2 linked regions of the Colwellia sp. M166 genome follow. The main gene of each other region encodes a partner of the protein of the gene in region 2 in a complex. Links are inferred from orthologs where the notes say so. Each region holds a gene or a part of one and is shown on either strand. Other genes may lie near its edges. The genes, in order: pabB and FGD67_RS10145.

Region 1 (12,600 bases), 1.6 Mb from region 2 along the record:
AAATTTATGGCTTATTGATAAATATGCCTTATTGAACGTTACTCATTAAGTGTAGTTGCATACTAGTATCAGCACTACACTGACTAACCAGTAAAGCGCTCTTTTATATAGCTGATATTGCAGCCTAGCACCATAATGAAACACCATAATGAAACACCATAAGGCATAATAAATGGGCTAGTACTGCTTATTCAAGACATAAAAAACGGCAATGCTTGCAATAGCATTACCGTTTTTTTACCTTACAAGCTCTTCATTTAACACCAAGTCTATTAACTTTGTTCGCTGAGAGGGAAACTTAGTAGAATTGGTATAAGATTAATGCAGAGTTTAGTAGTCATAACGGTGCTATATGCACCGCCCCCCGTGATAAGATATTTTACTTAGTATACTTTTTCATCCAGTTAAACACTTCTTGATACCATACTTTCAAGTTATCCGGATTGCGAATATGATGATCTTCATCTGGAAACATCACCAAACGACTTGGAATGCTTTGACGTTGTAAAGCGGTAAACGCTCCTAAGCTTTGCGCGTAAGGTACACGATAATCTAGCTCACCTTGAATGACTAACATCGGCGTTTGCCAGTTTTTAACTAAAGCCGCAGGGTTAAATTTATTATAGTCTTCACTACCTTGCCAAACGGGGCCGCCCATATCGTGTTCAGGGAACCAAAGCTCTTCTGTTGAGCCGTAAAAGCTTGGCATATCATACAAACCAGCATGATTAACAATACATTTAAAACCATCAGACCAATTACCTTGGATCCAGTTCATCATGTAACCACCATACGATGCTCCGAGTGCGCAAGCGTTATCAGCATCCATCCAAGGTTCTTGACTGGTGATATCAGCAAGGCCTTTTTGTAAGTCTTCTAGTGGCTTTCCGCCCCAATCACGCGCGATTGAATCGGTAAATTGTTGTCCATAACCAATGGAGCCATGAAAATCGATCATCACAACAGCATAGCCTTGCGCCGCCCATAACTGTGCATTCCAACGATAATGAAACATATTACCGAAACTGCCTTGTGGTCCACCATGCACTAAAAAAGCAATAGGGTATTTGTTACCCTCTTGGAAGTTTGCTGGCTTTAACCAGTAACCATGTACCTCTTCATCGTTCCAGCCTTTAAAATTGAACTGTTCAAACTCTGAAAGTGAAATATTACTCAGTTTATCGGCATTGACTTGCGTTAGCTGCTTTAACTGCTGACCGTCACGGTCAATGGCGAAGATATCGGTTGGCGCATCAAGCGCGTGACGAGTAAAAAACACTTTCTCTGCTGATACAGCTATTTTCCCTGCCGTGCCATCATTATATACGCGACGAACATCACCAAACTCTGGGTTTATTTCAAAAATGCTTTTTTGACCCATATCATTGGCGGTAACATACAAAGTACGGTTATCATCAGCAAAAACTAACTCGCTCACCGAGCGATCCCACTGTTTGGCAACAGCACGCGTTTTACCGGTTTTTCCATCACGGATCATCACCGTAAACTTATCTGATTCATAGCCAGGCACCGACATGGCTTTATAGGCTAAATAACGACCATTAGGAGAATAAACCGGTTTTGCATCCCAAGCGGTATTTTCTTCGGTAATATTAGTGAGTTCTTTAGTGGTTAAATCGACTTCAAAAATATCGAAGTTAGTATTCCACGCTTGTTTTTTGCTTGGCAGCTTTGCTGAAAAGCTTAAGCTTTTACCGTCAGGATGAAAACTCACCTCACCTGCGCCGGCAATATCGCCCTGCCATGAAGGTATTAAATCAGTCGCTTGTGTAAACGCACCACTGTCATTTTTTTCTGCCACAAATAAATGTGACTTATAAGCGCTATTCCATGTATCCCAGTGACGAATCATTAATTGCTCGTACACTCTAATATTATGCTTTTTCTTGGCGTCAGTAGCTTTGGCATCAAGCGTACACTGCATAGTTTCACAGCCCGGCATAACCGTTAGCTCAACGGCAAAACGTTTACCATCATTAGACATTTGAAAACCGTTAATATCAAGAGGCAACGCTGATACTTGCTGAGCTTCACCACCGCTCAGTGGTAATTGCCATATTTGTGAGCTACCACTGCGCGCAGAAAGAAAATAAATACTTTTTCCATCTTGTGCGTACATGACATTGCTTTCACCACTTGAGTTGCTGGTCAGCTGCTGCGCCTTATTTGAATTTACGTTTTGCAAATAAAGGTGGTTATCTGTAGAGCGAATGCCTTTTTTTAGGCGATATATAAAGCTGTCACCTTGCGGAGAAACGACAAAATCATGAATTTGATTAAACTCTGTTAATGCCGTGACATCTAACACCTTTGACTCGACTGTGCTCGCAGCACTTGTCGCACTGGCAAAGGCCAACGTAGTAAGCGTTGCCATGCTGCCTATTTTTTTATTCATAACATCCTACTTTTGTTTATATGCTTTTATTAATATTTTTACTATACATTCTGAACATACACGCGCTTTCACATCGACATATAAGGATATATTAATGCGTGATGCCATGGGTGGCAAGGAACGACCATGTGACCGCGACATACCGTACATCCTGTACATACACGCTCTTTCACATCCATGTGACCGCGACATACCGTACATCCTGTACATAAAAAAACGCCCGGATGGGCGTTTTAATAACAGTGAATTACTCGCCTTTTAATTTACTATCGAGTTCTGCAATCTTCGCTTGCCAGATAGCAGGCCCAGTAACATGTGCTGATTCACCTAAGCTATCAACGGCAACCGTAACGGGCATATCTTCGACAACGAATTCGTAAATCGCTTCCATACCCATATCTTCAAAAGCCACAACTTTGGCTTTTTTAATGGCTTTAGACACTAAGTATGCCGCGCCACCGACGGCCATTAAATAAACTGACTTATGATTTTTAATGCACTCAACCGTTTCAGGGCCACGTTCAGCTTTACCGATAGTACCTAATAAACCTGTTTTCGATAGCATCATTTCAGTAAATTTATCCATACGTGTTGCTGTTGTTGGTCCAGCTGGGCCTACAGCTTCATCACCAATAGCATCAACAGGACCTACGTAGTAAATAAATTTGTCAGTAAAGTCTACCGGTAATTCTTCACCTGCGGCTAGCATATCCTGAATACGTTTATGCGCAGCATCGCGACCAGTTAAAATTGTGCCACTTAACAGTACCGTTTCACCTGTTTTCCATGAACTAACATCAGCTTTTGATAATTCATCAACATTAACACGACGCACATTTTCACCAACTTCCCAAGTAATCTCAGGCCAATCTTCAAGTTTTGGCGGCGTTAAATCAGCAGAGCCTGAGCCATCAAGATGGAAATGCACATGACGAGTCGCAGCACAATTTGGGATCATCACTACGGGTTTTGAAGCGGCGTGGGTTGGTACTGAATTAATTTTAATATCAACCACCGTGGTTAAACCACCTAGACCTTGCGCACCGATACCTAGCTTATTAACACGGTCATAGATTTCTAAACGTAACTCTTCTTCTGCACTTTCAGGGCCTCGGTCAATCAGATCCTGAATATTGACGGGATCCATCAAACTTTCTTTTGCTAATACGCCTGCTTTTTCAGCCGTACCACCAATGCCTATACCTAACATGCCTGGTGGACACCAGCCTGCACCCATTGTTGGTAAGGTTTTCACCACCCAATCAGCAATAGAGTCACTTGGATTTAGCATGGCCATTTTAGATTTGTTTTCGCTTCCGCCGCCTTTAGCAGCAATCATCACTTCAATGTGATCGCCAGGCACCATATCAATATGAACTACTGACGGTGTATTATCTTTGGTATTAATTCGCTTGCCAGCAGGATCAGCAACAATTGACGCGCGTAATGGATTATCAGGGTTTAAATATGCACGACGCGTACCTTCGTCTACCATTTGTTGCACCGTCATGTCAGTCTTATCCCACTGCACAGCCATACCAATTTTGACAAAACAGGTAACAATACCCGTATCTTGGCAAATTGGACGTTTACCGTGTGCCGACATACGCGAATTAATCAGAATTTGCGCAATAGCGTCTTTCGCCGCCTGGCTTTCTTCTTTGTGATAAGCCTTTTCAAGTGCTTGAATAAAATCTAACGGATGATAGAAGGAAATATATTGTAGCGCGTCTGCAACGCTTTCGATTAGGTCTTGCTGTTTTATAATAGCCATAACGGTCTCTTTTTTTATCAATTGGGCGAGAGATAAGTTGAAAGTTATAAATTTGCCGATATCATACATCGGTTGTTAAATCCCTACCAGTATCAAATGGTCTAATATAGTGACCCAGATACAGAGACCTTGACTTAATTTCTATCGATTAAATAGTGTGAGAATACTTTGCCAACAAATTCCAGAAGACGACTGTCCGCACAATTACTGCAATTAGACACGCCATATGATAGCCAAAGCTTATTCTCGCTTATTGCTGAGCAGCCTTGGGCAATGTGGTTAGATTCTTGTGAGAGTACGCATATTGATAGCCGTTATGACATTATGGTCTGGCAACCCAGTATTACGTTAACCACCTTGGGTGATACCACTAGCGTTAAACATATGCGCGATAACAGCCAATATCAAAGTAATGAAGACCCACTGTTACTCTTAAAGCAACAGCAAAAAGCTTGTTTTGAGGATGTTGATATTGCCCCTTGTGCATTACCCTTCAAAGGTGGCGCGGTTGGCTATTTCGCTTACGATTTAGGTAAACGTTTTGAGGTTATCAAGCAGCAAACGCATAAAGATATCGCCATTCCTGAAATGGCCATTGGCATTTACCAACACGCGGTTATTTGTGATCGAAAATTACAACAATACTGGTTACTATGTTTTGATGAACACAGAGCATCATTTATTGACTTTTTTAATCATGCGTTAACAAAAAAATCGTCACAAGCCACTGTCGCTAATGATTTAAATTTAGAAACAAGTACCGGAGCAACAAAAAATTTCAAATTAACCACACCATGGCAATCTAATATGCCACAGGCACAATATCGTGAAAAATTTCAACAAGTGCATGATTATTTATTGTCTGGCGATTGCTATCAAATTAATTTAGCTCAACGTTTTAGCGCACAATATAGTGGTTGTGAATATCAGGCTTATTGTGCCTTGAGAGCCGAAAACAAAGCGCCTTTTTCTGCTTTTTTGCGTTTTGATGATAGTGCGATCTTGAGTATTTCACCTGAACGTTTTCTGCAAAAAGTCGGCAATAAAATACAAAGTAAGCCGATTAAAGGCACCCGACCTCGCAGTCAAGACCCCGTGACAGATCAGGCCAATGCCAATGAATTACGACAAGCGAGTAAAGATAGAGCAGAGAACTTAATGATTGTTGATCTGCTGCGTAACGATATTAGCCGCGTGTGTGTACCAGGTTCAGTAACTGTGCCAGCATTATTTGCCATTGAAAGCTTTCCAGCCGTGCACCACTTAGTCAGTACCGTTGAAGGAGAGATAGCAGCACAATACGATGGTAGTGATTTATTGCGTGCGGCGTTTCCTGGAGGCTCCATCACTGGCGCGCCAAAAATTAGAGCCATGGATATTATTGAAGAATTAGAACCAAACCAACGAAGTGTCTATTGTGGCTCTATCGGTTACTTATCTGCTTGCGGTAATATGGATACCAGTATCACCATCAGAACCTTAGTTTGTCACAAGGAAAAAATACACTGTTGGGCGGGTGGTGGCCTCGTTGCTGATTCAAACGTTGACAGCGAGTATCAAGAAACTTACGATAAAGTGAATAAAATCTTACCGGTATTAAGCAAGCTAAACGCAACTAAAATATCTAACAGTTGATCTAGCACTTAGCCTTTGACAAATAACTTTTGAAGGTATGTATGACTAAAGAAGAATTTATACAGCGCTTTCAAATGCGAGCTTTACCTGCCTCTGTGCATAATTTTAGCTATCCGCAACAACTTAAAAGTGCCGCGGTATTGATCCCCATTATTAGCTATCAAAATCAGCTTGATGTTTTATTGACTAAGCGCGCAAGCCATCTTACCCATCACCCAGGACAAATCAGTTTTCCGGGCGGTAAAGCCGAGCCATTTGATAGTGACTTGACCGCCACGGCATTACGTGAAACTGAAGAGGAAATTGGTCTTCGAGCTCCTTTTATTAATGTCCTTGGCCAACTAAACCCTTACCAGACCATTTCAGGCTATGAAGTAACCCCCATTGTTGCTATCGTACCTAACAGTAAAAGTTATCAAATTGATGAAAATGAGGTTTCTGAAGTATTTCAAGTCCCTCTGACACATTTTTTACAACGTCAACACCATATTCAAGTGCCCTTTTACCACAAAGGCAAGCACCACAATGTCCATTTCATGCCTTATCAACAATATAATATTTGGGGAGCAACAGCCGCTATGTTGCATGACCTGAGTGTGTTGCTAAATTAATTTATACCTTGGTGAGTTACTGGCTATAATAATAGCGAAGTAAGTAATATTTTGTTTTGCATGCTGAAAGCTTTCAGCTACAATCACCGAACAAAATTTTACTTTCACCTACATTTAACAGTGTTTATTCAGGTTTTCTTATGATTAGTGTATTTGATATGTTTTCGATTGGAATTGGCCCTTCCAGTTCTCATACCGTTGGCCCGATGAAAGCTGCTAAGCTATTTGTTGAAAATCTTATAGCAGCAGGTAAATTAACCAACACAGATCGGGTTAAATGCGAGCTGTTTGGGTCACTAGGGCAAACAGGAATAGGTCATGGCACAGGTAAAGCTGTGATATTAGGGTTAACAGGGCAAAGTCCGGAAACAATCCCTGTTGACTCTATCGAATCAACCTTAGCTGAAGTTGTTGCCAGTGAAAAAATAAAACTTAATATGCAGCACCTTATCGCGTTTCCAAAGACGAACGCGATTATATATCATCGGAGGAAAACACTACCTGCGCATGCTAACGCTATGACCCTGTTTGCTTACTCTGATGACACAGTGATCTTCGAAGAAACCTACTACTCTATCGGTGGCGGATTTATTGTTAAAGATTGTGATTTTGAAAAAGAAAAAGATAAAGCTTTATCAACACATGCCAACATTGACCGGCCTCATCGCTTTACTAGCGCTGACGAATTATTGCAAATAGCCAATGAAAAAGGCTTGAGCATAAGTAGCATCATGATGGATAACGAAAAGTGTTTGCAAGCTGAAACAGATATCCGCTCTGGTTTGATAGATATATGGGAGGCAATGAAAGCCAGTATTGCTCGCGGCATAGTCACTGAAGGTATTTTGCCAGGCGGTTTAAAAGTCACCCGCAGAGCGCCCGCTTTACACCGAGCACTATCGGTTGAAAAAAGTAACGATCCGCTTTCAGCTATGGATTGGGTTAACTTATTTGCCTTAGCAGTAAATGAAGAGAACGCTGCCGGTAGCCGAGTCGTCACCGCGCCAACCAATGGTGCTGCTGGTATCCTGCCAGCGGTTTTATCTTACTATGATAAGTTTATTAAACCTGTCGATGAAGAAGACTGTATTCGTTACTTATTAACTGCCGCTGCTATTGGTATCTTATATAAAACTAACGCGACCATTTCAGGTGCCGAAGGTGGCTGCCAAGCAGAAGTAGGCGTTGCCTGTTCGATGGCTGCGGGGGCATTAACTGAAATTATGGGTGGCTCACCGGTACAAGTAGAGAACGCCGCAGAAATTGGTATGGAACATAACTTAGGTCTTACTTGTGACCCTGTCGGCGGTTTAGTGCAAGTACCTTGTATTGAGCGTAATGCCATGGGCTCAGTTAAAGCCATTAATGCTTCACGTTTAGCGTTACGCGGTACAGGCAAGCAGAAAGTGTCATTAGATAAAGTGATAAAAACTATGTGGGATACTGGTAATGACATGAAAACCAAATATAAAGAAACCTCTCGTGGCGGTTTAGCGGTTAATATTATTGAGTGTTAATAAGCTGTTACTCTGAATATTGTAAAAGCAAAAAGCCGTATTAAAATTAATACGGCTTTTTATTATCTGTTTGATAAAAGCTAGATGGAAGAAACTAAGACTAACGAATAGGTAATTTGATATTAGCGAACATTTCATCTATTTCAGCGTTGTTTTTCAATAAAATAGCTCTGGTAACCAAATCACGGTTTAAGTGCGGAGCGAAGCGTTCGATAAAATCAAACATATAGCCACGTAAGAAGGTGCCGCGTCTAAAGCCAATTTTAGTCGTGCTTGGGCTAAATAAATGGCTCGCATCAATAGTGACGAGATCATGATCAATTTTTGGATCCATCGCCATCGTCGCAATAACGCCAACACCGACGCCTAATCTGACATAGGTTTTAATCACATCAGCATCTGTCGCAGTAAAAGCAATCTTAGGCTCAACACCGACTTGATTAAAGGCTGCATCTAACTCTGAACGGCCAGTAAAACCAAAAACGTAAGTCACTAAAGAGTATTTCGCAATATCTTCAATAGTAATATTTTGTTTGCTCGCTAAAGGGTGATCGGCTTTAACAATAATACTACGGTTCCAGTGATAACAAGGTAACATCACTAAGTCGTTATAGAGGTGCAAAGACTCGGTGGCAATAGCAAAGTCAGCTTCACCTTTACTTGAGGCATCGCTAATTTGTGCAGGCGTCCCTTGATACATATGTAGCGATACTTTTGAATATTTCTTCATGAAGCCTTGAATAACTTCCGGTAAAGCATAACGCGCTTGCGTATGCGTGGTAGCAATACGTAACTTACCTTCATCGGGTTGCGTGTGTTCACGAGCAACGGCTTTAATTGCTTCAACCTTTGATAATATTTCTGTCGCTATGTTTATCACTTCATTGCCCGCGGACGTAACATGAGTGAGATGTTTGCCACTGCGGCCAAAAATTTGAATGCCCAGCTCATCTTCTAGCATTCGTACTTGTTTGCTAATACCAGGCTGTGAAGTAAAAAGACTTTCAGCGGTAGCGGAAACATTTAAGTTATTATTCAGTACTTCGACGATATAGCGGAGTTGTTGCAGCTTCATAATTATAATTCAGAGGTTTCTTATTCGAAAAATATATACTTATAATAACATTTATACCATATTAATTTTTGAATTGTGGGGAAATTAGCGACTAATTAACAATTTAAACGATTATTTTTACAGCAAAAATGTCATCTTTAGCTATTACATATCAGCAAATACATGAAAACTCGGAAAAGAAAACGCTTTATCCTTTGCTTCATCGAACAATTTTTGTAGACTGCTACATTAGCAATTAATATTTTTCATAATAGAGAATTAAACATGGGCATTATCATCGCTTTAATTATCGCTTTAATTATCATTGTCGTGGTAGTCAATGCAATACAACAGCATAAAGAAAAATTAGAACATGAAAAACGTGCTAGAGCAGCAAAGCAAAAAGCTATAATTGATGAAACAGAAGAATTACTGTTAAGTTTAGGTAATTTACCTAACAATCCGAGTTTAATAAAAATTCTCAATAACCGCAGTTTAAATGCCGCGAAATCTATGGCAAAAATATTGCCAGAAAACAAGTCTTTAGTTAAACGTGTGCAAGAAATGGAAGCGCGAGTAAATGCTAGTAATGATAACAATAGCCAAACAGCAAGTGAGCAAAGCTTTACTTTACCTGATAACGAACAACATTTAGTCGGCATTTTACAGTGTATAAAAAAATTACGTGCAACATTAAAGTCAGAGCAAACTAAAGGTAATTTAGATGCCCAAACCTTTACCCAAGAAGATCATAAATTAGCAGCAATGCAGCTAAAGATTGGCGTAGAAAGCCTGCAAAAACGTGGCATGATGGCTTATCAAAAAGAAATGTTAGGCTCTGCTAGACAGTACCTTGAAAAAGCATTACAAACCATATCAGAAAGCCCCGTTCAAACAGAGTACTGTACCAGTAAACGTGAAGAAGTCGAAAATATACTAGAAGACATTACTTCGTCACTAAAAAATACCAATGCAAAGGATGCGGCTAAAAAAGCTAAAGCGGAAGAAGATGATTTAGATTTATTATTTCAACCGAAGAAAAAATGGTAACCTAACCTCTAAACGACTAAACCAGCTGCAATGCTGGTTTTTAGTTTCTATAAGTAATGAAAACAGCCAAAAATAAAACACCCAATATTACCCTACCTGCTTTTTTACGTCGTGTACTAAAATCCTCCGTACTTAAATCTCTGATCCGCGAACAAGGTGGGGAGCTTAACCGTATTGGTCGTTCTCGCAATTGGCAACTCAACGCTAGCTTTGAACAAATAGAAGCAATAATAACGGCAATTGAGGCTAGTGAAGAGCAAAGTTGGCAGTGGTTGGTCACACACTTGTCTAAGCAACACAAAAACTTAAGCTTTGATATGTTGATCAGCATTGTGGACAAAAAGCCGGGGATAACCGTGTCTGAGCTCATGCTTCGCACTGACTGCACCATCGCTGAGGCACGAAGAGTGATAGATACACTAGAATTTGCTGATTAACCTCAGCTCGGGATAAGAATTAATTAAATTGAACTAAGTGCCCGTTCCACGATCCGATCTTTCGACCAAGAAAAAACAGAAAGATAATAAGGAACGGGCATGAATAAACTAGTTGAAATATTCTGTGATGTCGATGATTTTTGTCGCGTATTTATCCCACAATGGGAGAAACAATTAATTGCTGATGGAAGTATCAAGCGAAATCGTCCATGCCGTATGGCTATGAGTGAGATAATCACTATATTAATTGCTTTTCATACATCAAATCATCGCGACTTTAAAAATTATTATAAAGGTTATATTGCTAAGTTTTATCGTTCACATTTCCCTAGCTTATTGAGCTACACTCGATTTTTAGAAGTGATGCCTAAAGCGGTCGTTCCACTTTCTAGCTACTTTTCAATACTTAAAGGTGAGTCTACAGGTATTGAGTTTATTGACTCTACAAGCATAAAAGTATGCCATAACTTAAGAATTCCTAGACATAAAACATTTGACGGTATAGCCGAACGGGGCAAAGGAACAATGGGTTGGTTTTATGGGTTCAAACTACATTTAGTCACTAACTTTAGAGGTGAAATAGTTGAGGCTAAATTAACTACTGGCAATGTTCACGACACAAAGCCCGTATTAGCCTTAGCTAAAAACTTAAAAGGGAAGTTATATGCAGATAAAGGCTATATAAGCAAAAAAATTAACAGTTGGTTTGAAGGAAAAAGGAGTTGATTTGATAACAACCGTGCGCCGTAATATGAAAGCCAAAGCTATGTCGTTATGGGATAGAGCAATGTTATCTAGACGGTTTATTATTGAAACGATAAATGATCAATTGAAGAATATATCTCAAATAGAGCATTCGCGTCATCGTAGCCCTAATAGTTTTATGTTGAATTTACTGGCAGGTTTAGTGGCTTATTGCCTTAAAGAAAATAAGCCAACCCTTAATATTAGTGACGTAGAGAAGAATGCTATGGTTAGGGCTTAACCCGATCTGAGGTTGATTAATACTATTTAGACAACGTTACTCAGCTGCTTCCAACTCAATGTAATTTAATCGCTTGAAGATTATCAAACCGCTGCAGATAAACAATCGATATAACGCTAAGTTATTCTGAAACATTAGCAATAAAAAAAGCGCTCAAGAGCGCTTTTATTCTATCAACTTGCCCATACTAGAATGGGCAAGCTAAGTTAGGCTGACTTTTTTTCTTTCGGCTTTGCTTTTGGTTTCGCTTTAGCTTTTGCCTTAGGGGCTTTTTTCTTCGCTAACTCTTCGACCCACTTGCCTTCAATATATTTAGCATTCCAGCCAGTCGCTTTACCTTCAACTTCCGTCATTACATACTGTGATTTAGTTTTTCGGCTATAACGTACTACAGCAAGGTTACCCTCAGGATCTTCTGCTGGAGCATCGGCAAGATAATAGAATTTTTCTGAAATTCTATCGCGAAAACGCGCCAACTCAACCACTTTCGGTGCCCGTGTTTCTCGTGACTTGGGAAACGTATTTGCCGCTAAGAAAATACCTGCCGCACCATCACGTAAAACAAAGTGCGCTTCAGATTTTTCACATGGCAATTCAGGTAATTGTACCGGATCTTCTTTCGGTGGCGCAGCTTCACCACTAGCCAATAGCTTACGGGTATTTTTACATTCGCTATTCGTACAATCAAAATACTTACCAAAACGGCCAGACTTAAGCTCCATTTCGGCTTCACAACGATCACATTCTAAAATAGGACCATCGTAGCCTTTGAGCTTAAATTCACCTTTTTCTAACTCTAAACCATCGCAGACAGGGTTATTACCACAAACATGTAACTTGCGCGTTTCATCGATCAAGTAACTGTCCATAGCCGTGCCGCATTTGTTACAACGGTGCATAGCACGTAGCGCTTCAGTTTCTTGGTCTTCAGCTAAAACGCTAACCGCTTCTTCACCTGGCGTTAAGTTCATGGTGGTTGTGCAGCGCTCTTTTGGCGGTAATGCATAACCAGAACAACCTAAGAATACGCCAGTAGAACCGGTTCTGATACCCATTTTACGACCACAGGTTGGACAATCAATATCAGTAACAATAGGTTCATTATTACGCATACCACCTTC
Region 2 (12,620 bases):
GTGCATCGATAAATTGGTTTTTATTCTTATTATTAAGATAGCTCAATTTTCCGTCAACTATTATTTGATCATTTATTTTGCCATGCTCTGCAAGGTAAAGTGCTTGTTTACCCCAAACATGAATAGGTCGTTGTATGGTTACCACATAACTTTGCTGTGTGATGGCGGAAAATATATGCTGTTTCGATTCAAGCATAACTTCCGTTAGTTCTTTATTATTCTCGGTGGTAATAAGCTTAATTTCTGACACTATATTGCCACTACAATGGATTTGATTAATTGATTGTGCATAACCTTTCGGAAAGGTTTGTGCGTATGTGGCATGTATTATTTCGCGATTATTTTTTCTACTATTAATTAAGTAACCCTGCACTAAGATGATATCGCCTTTACCGGCATGAATAAGTGCGCGTTCAACAATTTCGCCAATAACTTTTACCGTATGATAACTAGTCCATTCTTTAAATTGATTACTGGTTTTGTCAAACCAGCGACTATGTGTTGCTAAAGTAAATTCTGCAAAAGCTACAACGGGGTTAGCTTGATAGCGAATATCAGGCTTACTAACGAGATTACCTAACAGGGTAACAGTACATAAATGGTTTTGCGGTTGTTCAGATAACATAAGGCAACTTGTGATTCGATGAGGTAAATGATGAGTGCGTTAATCAAGCATAAGCGATGATAGTTAATAATGATACGCAGTAATAGGACTATTTTTAAAGCTAATCAATGACTAAAGTAAAAACTGACTGTGTATTTCGGTATCAAATAAATTTTTAATCAAAATCGCAAATTCTTTAATAAACGCTACTTGTTCACTCGTGACAGAGTTATTCATTACGCCAGACAATATTTCTTGTAGATCATAGACAATGGCATCAATTTCTCGAATAATCGTATTGCGCTGATTAAATGTTAGCGTTTCATTTTGATTGCATAAGCTAATAATTTGTTCGCTCATTTCTTGCTCGATTACTGCTAATACCGAGCTGTTATTATTATCGATATTCGAGCTGTTTTCAAATAAGCTTAAGTGAGCAGTTAAATATTCAATGATGTGAATATAACCTTCGGTATCGGTAACCATTGGTTCATCTACTTAATTTTTATCATAGGCTTACTTTACTCATAAAATAAGGTGATGATCAAGTGGCAAAGTTGTTATTGAATGTTGAGAGTGTAAATATTAATGTTTTTGTACGAGAAATTTCAGGGCGAAAGGTTCTTAAGATGGAAATTGGCACCTATTTATAACAAACATAGGTGCCAGTTAAATTACGCCGCAGCGTTAGTGCTTTCAAAAATTTTATCAGCAGAAGCTGCAACAAAACCTGTGTAAAGCTCGCCGTTTTCCATCGGGTAGCGCTTGGCAAACTCGTAGAAACAGCTAGGAATAGCAAGGGTTTTATCAGAGAACTCAACTAATACATGATCAGCCATAGTGGATGATTGCTCTAATTTTACGCCTTCATCACCTTTAATTTCGCCGCCAGTGGTATTTAACTTAAAGCCGCCAGCTTTAACCGCTTCATTAACAGCCTCAATCGAGTCGTAATTTGCTAAATGGTTAATGCTGACGGTGAAATGGTTAGCACGGTAGCCCCATGCCGCAACCCATGCTGCATATTCACTTTCACTCAGTAAGTCTAAGTATTCTTGGTGACTCACTTGCCAATGAGTACCTGAATACAAAAAGCTTTCAAGGTTAATATCTGTTTCGTCGATACCCGCGACCATTTTTTCTATGATTGCTTGTACACGTGGCGAAAATTTTTCTACTAATAGTTCACTAATAAATACTTTCGGTAAGTTTGTATTAGCATGCTCAAAGTGCTTAGCGTAGAGTTTTTTTGCTTCGAAGTGGTATTCACCACACTCTTTGTAACCTAAGTTAAGCAGGTGTGCAGAGATCTTTTCAATATTGACCTTGGCAATGTTGAAGGTACGGTAAGCAACATGATCGTTGATTAAATCGTCACCTGTGCTTAAAAGTTGGTGTACTTTGTCAGCTGAAGGCGTTACTGCTAAATAGTTTTGCCAAATGTTGTTAAATAAATTTTTCACCGCAGTCATGTTAAATTCCTAAATGCATAAATAAAATAGTGTTGATATCTCAAGTCGACTGAGTGGTATCTGAGGCTATTTATTACTACTTCAATAGGATATTAAAGAATATTTAGGACAGCATGCTTGATAACCACTCAGAATAAGTGACTATATTTGATCGATGTTTTTAAAAAAGCTGGGACGGATCCCAGCTTTTTTTAATGGGCAATAAAGTTTCATTAAAATTAATTAATTACTTAATCGTTAAACCAGGGCTTAATGTTGCTGGTAATGCTACTTTTTCAGCTTCTACTGACGCAACAGGGTAGGCACAGTAATCAGCGGCATAAAACGCACTCGCTCTGTGGTTACCACTGGCACCAATACCGCCAAATGGTGCGGCACTGCTGGCACCGGTAATTGGCTTATTCCAGTTGACAATACCGGCGCGAATACGGCGGAAGAAATGATTATACAAGTCTTCGCTGTCACTCAATAAACCAGCTGATAAACCAAATGAAGTATTATTTGCTTCGTTAATTGCAGCATCAAAATCAGTGTAACGGTAGACTTTTAATAATGGACCGAAATGCTCATCATCTGGCATTTCAGAGATGTTTGTTACATCAACAATACCAGGAGAAATAAAGCCAGTGCCTACTTCAAGGTGCTTCATCATTACAATTGACTCTGCGCCAAGGTCTAACAATTGCTGTTGTGCTGCGACTAAACCTAAAGCGGCTTTTTCAGAGATCATTGAACCGATAAATGGTTGTTCTTCATCATCAAAATAACCAATTTTAATCGCTTCAGTGCTAGCAACTAATTTTGCTAAGATAGCGTCGCCTTGTTCACCAGCTTCAATAAATAAACGACGAGCACAAGTACAACGTTGGCCAGTAGTAATAAAAGCCGATTGTAAAATGTCATGCACTACCGCATCGATATCCGTGACATCTTTTACGATTAATGGGTTATTACCGCCCATTTCTAATGCTAAAATCTTACCCGGTTGACCACCAAATTGCTCATGTAAAAAATGACCTGTCGTTGAGCTACCGGTAAAGAATAAACCGTCAATTTGTCGATGACTTGCTAATGCTTTACCTGTTTCAACTTCACCTTGTACCATGTTAATAACGCCAGCTGGAAGGCCAGCTTTTAGCCATAGTTTTAAGGTTTCTTCAGCAACCATAGGTGTTAATTCACTTGGTTTGAATACCACAGTGTTACCTGCAATAAGTGCCGGAACAATATGACCATTTGGCAAGTGACCAGGGAAGTTATAAGGGCCATATACCGCAACAACACCGTGTGGTTTGTGACGAATAAAGGCTTTTGCACCTGGCATAGGGTTTTCAACAGTGCCGGTACGCTCTTCATTAGCACGTACAGAAATAGCGATTTTACCAACCATGGCACCTACTTCAGTGCGGGTTTCCCAGATAGGTTTACCGGTTTCAAGTGCGATAGTTGTCGCGAATGCTTCTTTGTGTTCAGTCAGTAATTCAGCAAACTTAACCGTGATAGCAATACGATCTTCAATTGGCATATTAGACCAAGTGTCGAATGCGGCACGGGCAGCCAGCACAGCTTCGTCAACTTGTGCTGGAGAGGCAGTATTACCCTGCCAAATCACTTCATTTTTAGCCGGATTTTTTGAAAAAATTTCATGACCTAAACCTACTGACCATTGACCATTAATAAGTTGTATATTGTGTGACATTCTAGATTCCTCTGCGCGCGTATCGCTCATGAGTGTAATAATTAACTGCGTTCGATAATTAGCTAAATAACGGCTAAGTGATTAATTGGCAACTAGGCGTACCCAGTCTCCTTCTTTGACTATTAGCGCATCTGCAACGGCTTGTGAAATAACGACTTGATTGGCGGTTTCACGTAATAGCACCGGTGCTTGTGTTGCTCTAAAGTCAGCTACTTTGCTATTACAAATAATATATTTATTATCATTAGTCACATCGCCAATCAGTACTTGGCATTTCTGGCTTTGACGTACTGTTTTTACTGATGCTGTTTGTGTTTCTACTGTTGGGCCACCGTCAAAAATATCAACATAACCACGGCGCGAGAAACCTTCAGCTTCAAGTAACCGCAGTGCAGGTACTGTTTTTGGATGCACTTTATTGATCACTTGTTGTGCTTCTGGGCTCAACAAATTAACGTAAATTGGATATTTGGGCATTAATTCAGCGATAAAAACTTTTTTACCGATACCGGTAAGGTAATCTGCTGTTGGAAAATCAAGTGAGAAAAAATTATCCTCTAACCATTTCCAAAATGGTGATGAACCATCTTCGTCTGAAACACCGCGCATTTCGGCAATAACCGTTTCCGAGAAACGTTCACTATGCTCTGCCATAAATAGAAAGCGAAAACGTGACAAGAAGCGTCCGTTACGGTTTTTACGATGACTTTCGCTAAGAAATAGAGTACAAATTTCAGAAGCACCCGTATAGTCATTACATAAGGATAATGTTTCAACGGTATTATAGATATTAAGCTCACGAGAGCTGTGCACAACTTTACCTAAGTGGTAATGATAAAATGCATCGTCTAGACCAACTGCGGCTTCAATACCACTTGTGCCAACAACGGCGCCGGTTTCGGTATCTTCCATTACAAATAGGTAACCTTCATTACCTGGTTCAGTAACTGAACTTTGGAAAGAAATCTCAGCGTGAGAAATGCGTTTTCTGAGCAATTCTTCGTTGACCGGTAGTGATGTAAAACCGTGTCCTGACTCCACAGCGATGCGATGAAGTGCATCATAATCACTGTTTTGAATAGGGCGTATAATAATCATAGAAAACTCTCAATGAGACGTTCAAATACTTAAGGTGCTAAGTATTTGAACGCTATAATAATGAATGACTTACTTAGCTAGTTTAGCTACGGCTTTTTCAAAACGTGCTAAACCTTCAGCGATATCTTCATTAGGGATTACTAATGAAGGGGCAAAACGTATAATGTTAGCACCGGCAACAAGTGTCATAACACCTTCATCCATTGCTGCATTTAAAAAGTCTTTTGCTCTACCTTGGTAAGCGTCAGTTAATACCGCACCAATCAATAAGCCTTTACCACGAATTTCACTAAAAACATTATGTTTTGCATTGATAGCATTTAAGCCATCAATATAAAGCTGAGCTTTTGCCTTAACACCGTTTAACACTTCTGGGGTATTAACCGTATCAAATGCCGCTTCAGCTACAGCACAAGCTAATGGGTTACCGCCGTAAGTGCTGCCGTGTGTACCAATTTTAAGGTGCTTAGCAATATCTGTTGTGGTGATCATAGCGCCAATAGGGAAGCCGCCACCTAATGCCTTTGCTGTGGTTAAAATGTCAGGTGTAACACCTAAGCCCATGTATGCATATAATTCGCCTAAACGGCCAACACCAGTTTGCACTTCATCAAAAATTAACAAAGCGTTATGTTCATTACAAAGTTCACGAACACCTTTAGCAAACTCGTCGGTAGGTGAAATAATACCGCCTTCACCTTGTAATGGTTCCATCACAACAGCACAAGTTTTGTCTGAAATAAGCGCTTTAAGGCTGTCTAAGTTGTTATATTCTGCGTGATCGATATTACCAGGCTTAGGACCAAAACCATCTGAATAAGCCGTTTGACCACCAACAGTAACGGTGAAAAATGTACGACCGTGGAAACCTTGTTTAAAGGCGATGATTTGTGACTTTTCTGCACCAAAGTTTTCAAGTGCCCAACGACGCGCTAATTTCAATGCTGCTTCGTTTGATTCTGCACCTGAGTTAGCAAAATAAACTTTATCAGCGAATGTGTTGTCAGTTAATTTTTTTGCTAAGCGCAGTGCTGGCTCATTAGTCATAACATTTGATAAATGCCAGATTTTGTTGGCTTGTTCTGTTAACGCACCGACTAATGCTGGGTGACAATGTCCTAAACAATTCACGGCAATGCCACCAGCAAAATCGATAAATTCACGATCTTGTTGATCCCAAACACGTGAACCTTGACCGCGAACAGGGATAACTGCAGATGGCGCATAGTTAGGTACCATAACATCATCAAATAACGCACGATCTACCGGGAAGTGATTAGACATTGTAAATTCCTCTTATAGTTAGGATATTGTAATCAATAGTTGTGTATTAGTTTTATAAGCTAAAACTTAAAGAAACTAAATGAATTAATTAGCGAAGTGCAATCTCAACACCGGACTAACTAAAAAATAGGCAGGGATTATGACAGAAAAAACAGACTCTGTCTTGTCAATATGCGCTGTACCCCTTGTAAAGCAAAGGCTTAGCCGTTTTTATTCATTATTTTTGCATAACTATCTTTCGAGTGTTTTTTCAGGTTAGGGTTGGCTGCTAGCGCTTTATGTATAGTATGAGGGTCAGCAATTGCTGGCAATATTTCATAATTAATCAAAAATAATTTAATTAAAATTTAATTTTATATGGTCAATGTCGCTTTTTTTCAGCAGGGCTATATCCTTTGTGGTTAATTGCCCCGCGCTTAGTAGTATTTTAGCTTCTTCAGTATTAATAAGCTCTTCTTTGGCTAAACTCCTAAAGGCGACATAGGCTTTAGCTTTAGTGACTACTTTCGCAATAGGGCACATGTGGCTAATATTAACGGCATAGGCCAGATCAAACACAGCCTCGGTAATTTGTAAACGATCAAAGCGCATTAGCTCGACCATATCTGCAGCCACTTTACTGCTGCGCTCCACTAGCTGTTCGAGCAGTAACTGAGGTGACGCTTCTAATTCAAGTAAAATGTCATGAAGCTTTTTATCTTTACTGTCGTAAGCCTCACGTAATTCTTCATTATAAAGCTCAGTATAAGTGTTTAAAAAACTGCGAGTAACGGCTAACAAACCTAAATTACTTAGCATGCCTGCAGCAAAGGCGGCAAATTCATCTAAGCCTTGTTTTTTCGCTAATAGCTGTGCTGCTAGAGCGATCGATAAACTATCATTCCAAAGCTTGCGTTTCATTAATGGAAAAGGAGCGGTATTGTTAGGCAGCCAATGCTTAAGCATAAAAGTTGGCATGACTAATTTTAGATTATCTAAACCAACATAGCTTAGTGCTAAGTTAGGCTCGGTGACTTGCACGTCTGAGCGTTTACGGTATTGCGGTTTATTAACTAAGTTAATTAATTCAATACATAGCCAAGGTAATGCTTTGACTAAAGGAGCAATGCGATTGATGCTTGCTGCCTTTACCGATAATATCTCCATAATAGAAGGAGCCGCATCTTCTATTTTTAGCACGTTCATGTAGAGATGTTCTTTATTGTTGAATTCTTTATTCACTTGCTTAACAACTTGAGAAAAAAATTTGCTCATGACTTGAGCTTTAAAATGTTCGTGCCCATGCGCCTGAATAATTTTATTTTTATTGGTTTCTTCTTCTACAGCAAGTAATTCACGTCGGCGGTTAAATTGTTCGCTATTTTGATGCTTAGCAAAACTAACTTTGCCATTTTTTTGCTCAGCAAAGTCTTTACTAATCGCTAAGCTGAGTGCTCGATTATAGATAGGGGAAACAAGTTTATTATCTTCAAATATTTGCATCAGCACTTCATTATTAGTAACGGTGATCAGTTTATAGTTTTTGTCGCTAGCTAAGTTATCGACCTATGGCTCTATTTCATTAGAGGCTGTTATGAGCAAGCTTTAGACAACTAGCCGAACTTGTAATAGCTCAATATTTAACTCGACATGATAATAGCGCTTAAATAAGCTTTATCCTAAATATTATCATCTATTAGATTGGAATACTGATCAATAAAGTTTTGTAATAACTGCTGACCTTGCTCAGTTAAAATTGATTCAGGATGAAACTGTACGCTAGCAAGTGGCAAATACTTGTGTTGTAAAGCCATAATCTCTATCTGATCATTGCTTGATAACCAAGCGGTCACGGTCAATTCATCAGGTAGGGTGTCCGGAGCAACAATTAATGAATGGTAGCGAGTCACCGTTAAGGGCTGTTTTAATGCTTTAAATAGCCCTTGTTTATTATGTGAAATGCTACTGGTTTTTCCATGCATCACTTTTTTGGCTTTAATAATTTTAGCACCGAAATGTTGGGCAATACATTGATGGCCAAGACATACACCTAATACTGGGATCAGGCCTTTAAATTTTTCAATAATTGCTAAGGAAATACCTGCGGCATTAGGATCACTAGGGCCGGGAGATATAACAATATACTGTGGTGCGAGTTCAGTTATCGCATCGATACTGATTTCATCATTTCTGACTACCATGACTTCTTGACCAAGTGCTTGAAAATAATGCACCAAGTTAAAAGTAAAAGAATCATAATTGTCGATCATTAATAACAAAAAAGCACCTACATAGATTTCAGACCTGAAAGCGGGCGCTATTCTAAGCTTTTATCTACAGCCATTCTACCCCTAGCGGTGGGATAGGCAATATTGTTGATTAATAAAGCAGCGGAACTCGATGTTAAATTGGTTTAACAGAAATGAAAAGGGTTTAAATATTACGGCTTAAACCCTTTTTTATCTTGTTTAAATAGTTAGTGAGCGCTAACTTAAGCTGAGCGAGAAAGCTTAGAAATTAGCTGAAAGTTGTAGCCAAAGTTTGTCTGTGTCGCTGGCATGGTCATCAGCACTGTAACTAGAAAATTTAACTAGGATATTGTAGTTTTTGTTGATTGTGTATGCTGCTGCAACGTCGATCTCTGAACCATAATCAATACTATCAACATCAGAAGAAAAATCGTGATATGTGGCAGAAAGTTTGATGTCGCTTACTTTTGTTTTTGCGGTCAAGTAAACATCTTCAATACCTTGACCTGGAGTGCCTAAGAACTTATCGGCAAAACCTTGGAATTTGTGTAATGTTGCTAATGGAGTGGAGAAGCCAACACCGTTATCACTACCTAAAGACTCAATACCAGCTAATAAGGTTACTGTACTAACTTTTGTACCGACCTCAAAATTGTAGTAATCAGCACTAAAATCAGTTGCGTTATCACCTGCGTCACTTTGTGTTGCGTAAGCCGCTTTAACCATTACTGGGCCAAAGTTACCTTGGTAGCTTACACCGTAAGTATCGGTTGAAAAAGACGCGACGGTATCAAAATCAAGTAAGTAAGCATAAGCATTGATTTTGTGATCTTTGTTGATCGTGTAGAGCGTGTTCAATAAATGGAACTGGCCTTCTAAGTCAGCGTTATCACCATCAGGGCCAAAAATGCGGTTTACATTGTATACATAACTGTAATCTGCTGAAAATGACTCAGTCGGACTTGCTTGAAAGCGGTAGCCGTCGAAAGTTTGTTCATTTTGTCTCCAGCCTACACCACCAACAAAACGTAGGTCGTTGTGCAGAATACGTTGACGACCAGCGGTGGCTGAAAAGTTATCTGCGCTATATTTTAAGAAAAATTGGTTTACATCAGTACCTGCGGGATCAGCAACTACTGGATAATTTGTTTCACCGTTGCGGGTATTGTTATAGTCATCGATGAAGTCAGCAATATTATCAACTTCAACACCTACAGATACGCCTTTAAAGCTGCCAGTATTTGCCGTGATACGGCTTTTTAATGTTAGTGCACTTGCGTTGTCTTCAATGCCATCTTGATCAACACCTTCGTAACGAGCGCGGAAGCTAAGTTTTACCGTGCTTTCTGAAAGTGCTTTTTTAACGCCTGATGCCACAGATGTTTCTTCTGCAAATGCTAATGGCGCACTTAAAAGTGAAGCTGAGAGTAAAGCTAGAGAAGTGTACTTTATGTTATTTTTCATAATATCAACCTTAGTGTTTTAAACTTTGAGAGAGTTTATTTTTAATCAACCATAGTAAGAATCAGTCAAAATATCGGCTTGTTTTAAGGCATTTTTTAATCATTTTTATTTGTCAAAACAAACAATATTTTATTTATTTACAATAAGTTACGCAGGACGTGTTTGAGTTTTCATCAGAGTGGGTGCTCAGATGATGGTAAAAGTTCAAATTGCCAAACTGTTTAAAAAATGAGTAACTTTTTAATGCGCTAAAATTAGCATTACTCCGGTCGAATGAGAAACACAAAAAGCAAAAATTAGCTGAATAATGTCGCTAAACTGATCTGGAACAACAAAGCGCTGTTTTTTTAGCGATCCATCGGGTCAATTGTTCCTGTTTACTATGAGAACTAGCTTAGTCAGAGGCTAAATTTGCGATAAAACGCGTGTAACTGTTGTTGCGCTTGTTGGTGATTAATTAGGGTGAAATTGACTTTTTCACCAGGACGCATTTGGCTTAAGCGAAATAAGTCGGTTTGCATGACACTGCCCAGTACCGGATAGCCGCCCATGGTTTGTCGCTCTTTCATTAAGATGATCGGTTGTTCGTTGGCTGGAAGCTGGATCATGCCGTAAGTCACGGGCATCGACAATAGGCAACGGCTGCGTAAGGATTCGGCCAGTATTTTTTGATCAAACAAGCGTACTTGCTCAGGTTTGCTCTGAAGTCGATAGCCCATACGGTTACTATCGGCTGAAATAATATACTCGCGGGCTAAAAAGCGCTGTTGCTGTTCAATGCTCATTTGTAAAAATAGTACACTGGGCATTAACCTTAATGTCAGCCTGTGTCGAGCATAGAAGCGTGTTGGTGAGCTTGTTGGCTTATTGGCTTTTACTGGCACTACTGGTCTTGTTAAGTTGCTTGCTGGTGCTGAAAAGTATAATTTACTACTCGTTATTAATGGCGTACCGGTAAAGCCTAGTGCCATTTCATTCTGGGTTTGAGCAAAGCTGCCTAACCAGGGCTGTTGTTCTACTTGGCAAGTAAAGCCGCCTGCGACCGCCAAATAACTATGTAAGCCATGTTCTGGCATGGCAAAAGTAATCATGTCATTGGTTTTTAATTGATAGCATCGCCAATTTTTTATCGCGATATCATTGATTTTAGCCTTGCAGTTAGCGCCAGTTATGGCGATTACACAAGTGGCATTGGCTCGAAAACTTATTTGTCCTAAGGTAATTTCTATTGCCGCACAGTTACGTTGGCGCTGATCAGACTCGGTAATACTGTGATAATCTGCAATAAGTTGATTAGCAGTCAGAAACGCAAACTCATCAGCCGCGCCACTGGCACTAAAGCCCAAGTGTTGAGCATTTAAACGCCCCAAATCTTGAATACTCGCCTGGCCATTGATATTAATAATTTCGAGATAATGCTGACTCATGCTGATAAGCCTTGTTGCATAGCAATAAATTCAGCTTTTGAAATAGCATAAAATTCTACATTTTGTCCGACATTGATGGTGGCATTAAATTGGCCGTTGCTCGTGTTATACATAGGTAAGGGGGTTTGGCCAATAATATGCCAACCACCAGGGCTTTGATTCGGATAAACCGCTGTTTGTTGCTCGGCAATAGCCACAGCACCTTTGGGAACTTGGGTGCGCGGTGATGACTTTCGAGATAAATGTAACATGTCGGGCAAGCTAGCTAAATAACAAAATCCCGGCGTAAAGCCTAAGGCAAAGCCACGATAAATAGTGCTGCTATGCTGTTTGATCACTTCGTCGTTCGACATGTTGCAACGGTGTGCCACTTCAGCTAAATCCCATTGTTGCTCGATATCGTAGTAAACTGGTATCTTAATACAATCAACGGACAGGTTATTATCGGTTAGCTGTACTGGTTGTTGATGACGTTTAGCAAGTTGTTTAATTTGCTCAGTAATTTCAGTACTTGTGATCATTTGATGACGAAAATAAATCATCAAGCAATGATAGCTGGCGACGGTTTCGATGACGTATGTACCGAGCTGCTGCTCAATCAGTGTTTGCAAGGTAATGATTTCATTATGTTGTGCAATGCTAATTTTGCTTTGCCAACTGAGCAGTAAGGCGTTTTCTGCGACAATATCAAGGCTAAAGTTTGCTTGAAAGTACGTGTTGTTCTTTGGCTTATTGGCCATTCTATTTGGGCTTATTTTCTGCATTGAGGGTCGCTCGCAAAGCTTTAATCATGGCAAAAGCATTTGGTGTGTCGCCGTGTACACATAAAGCATCAATGTGAAGTTGCAAGGGCTGTTGATTAATACTCAGCAGCGGTTTTTGTTGCAGTATATCCTGACAGCGACTCACCACGTCTTGGTTATTACTTAACACCGCACCGTTTTCATTGCGCGGTACCAGTAAACCATTATCTAAATAAGCTCGATCAGCAAAAGCCTCAAAATAGAGCTGAATCTGGTGCTTTTTAGCTATTTGCTGAAATGGCGCACTGTTAGTTAATGCTTGCATCATTAAGGGTAAAGGTTGATGACTCGGTTGAACTAACTGGGCAATAGCAATACAAATGCCATTAAACAAGTTTAGGTCTTTCATCATATCGTTGTAGAGTGCGCCATGCGGCTTAACATAATGCACTTGCGTATTTTCTGCTACGCAAAGTGCTTGTAAAGCCCCTATTTGATATTGCACGTTAGCAATTAACTCATCTTGTGTTAACTGCATAGATTGTCGACCAAAGTTTTCGACATCTGGATAACTGGGATGCGCGCCGATAATGACTTGATG

The links.
Region 1: the proteins of FGD67_RS10145 (region 2) and pabB are in contact, whole or in part, in a solved structure (PDB 8RP0), measured with the Escherichia coli proteins. The link is inferred for Colwellia sp. M166 from one-to-one orthologs.

What each region holds. Positions count from the first base shown.
Region 1 is NZ_CP040755.1:3,847,063-3,859,662, reverse strand. What follows is about bases 3,758-6,591. They hold pabB (aminodeoxychorismate synthase component I), read left to right. Parts: upstream 3,758-4,358; coding sequence 4,359-5,825; downstream 5,826-6,591. Other genes in these bases: FGD67_RS17415 (L-serine ammonia-lyase), read left to right, coding at 6,577-6,591; FGD67_RS17420 (CoA pyrophosphatase), read left to right, coding at 5,867-6,436; FGD67_RS17430 (fumarate hydratase), read right to left, coding at 3,758-4,190. Outside these bases: FGD67_RS17435 (S9 family peptidase), read right to left, coding at 380-2,416; more of FGD67_RS17430, read right to left, coding at 2,664-3,757; more of FGD67_RS17415, read left to right, coding at 6,592-7,953; HTH-type transcriptional regulator CysB, read right to left, coding at 8,054-9,028; FGD67_RS17405 (hypothetical protein), read left to right, coding at 9,293-10,057; FGD67_RS17400 (ribosome recycling factor family protein), read left to right, coding at 10,114-10,494; topA (type I DNA topoisomerase), read right to left, coding at 11,686-12,600. UniProt on the Escherichia coli protein: Part of a heterodimeric complex that catalyzes the two-step biosynthesis of 4-amino-4-deoxychorismate (ADC), a precursor of p-aminobenzoate (PABA) and tetrahydrofolate.
Region 2 is NZ_CP040755.1:2,225,099-2,237,718, reverse strand. What follows is about bases 6,616-9,469. They hold FGD67_RS10145 (aminodeoxychorismate/anthranilate synthase component II), read right to left. Parts: upstream 8,416-9,469; coding sequence 7,816-8,415; downstream 6,616-7,815. Other genes in these bases: FGD67_RS10140 (alginate export family protein), read right to left, coding at 8,647-9,469; FGD67_RS10150 (HDOD domain-containing protein), read right to left, coding at 6,616-7,639. Also shown: FGD67_RS10180 (single-stranded DNA-binding protein), read right to left, coding at 1-625; FGD67_RS10175 (DUF3802 family protein), read right to left, coding at 737-1,090; FGD67_RS10170 (DUF1338 domain-containing protein), read right to left, coding at 1,279-2,076; astD (succinylglutamate-semialdehyde dehydrogenase), read right to left, coding at 2,303-3,775; astA (arginine N-succinyltransferase), read right to left, coding at 3,857-4,873; FGD67_RS10155 (aspartate aminotransferase family protein), read right to left, coding at 4,943-6,157; more of FGD67_RS10150, read right to left, coding at 6,494-6,615; more of FGD67_RS10140, read right to left, coding at 9,470-9,849; FGD67_RS10135 (biotin-dependent carboxyltransferase family protein), read right to left, coding at 10,248-11,276; FGD67_RS10130 (allophanate hydrolase subunit 1), read right to left, coding at 11,273-12,040; FGD67_RS10125 (5-oxoprolinase subunit PxpA), read right to left, coding at 12,018-12,620. UniProt on the Escherichia coli protein: Part of a heterodimeric complex that catalyzes the two-step biosynthesis of 4-amino-4-deoxychorismate (ADC), a precursor of p-aminobenzoate (PABA) and tetrahydrofolate.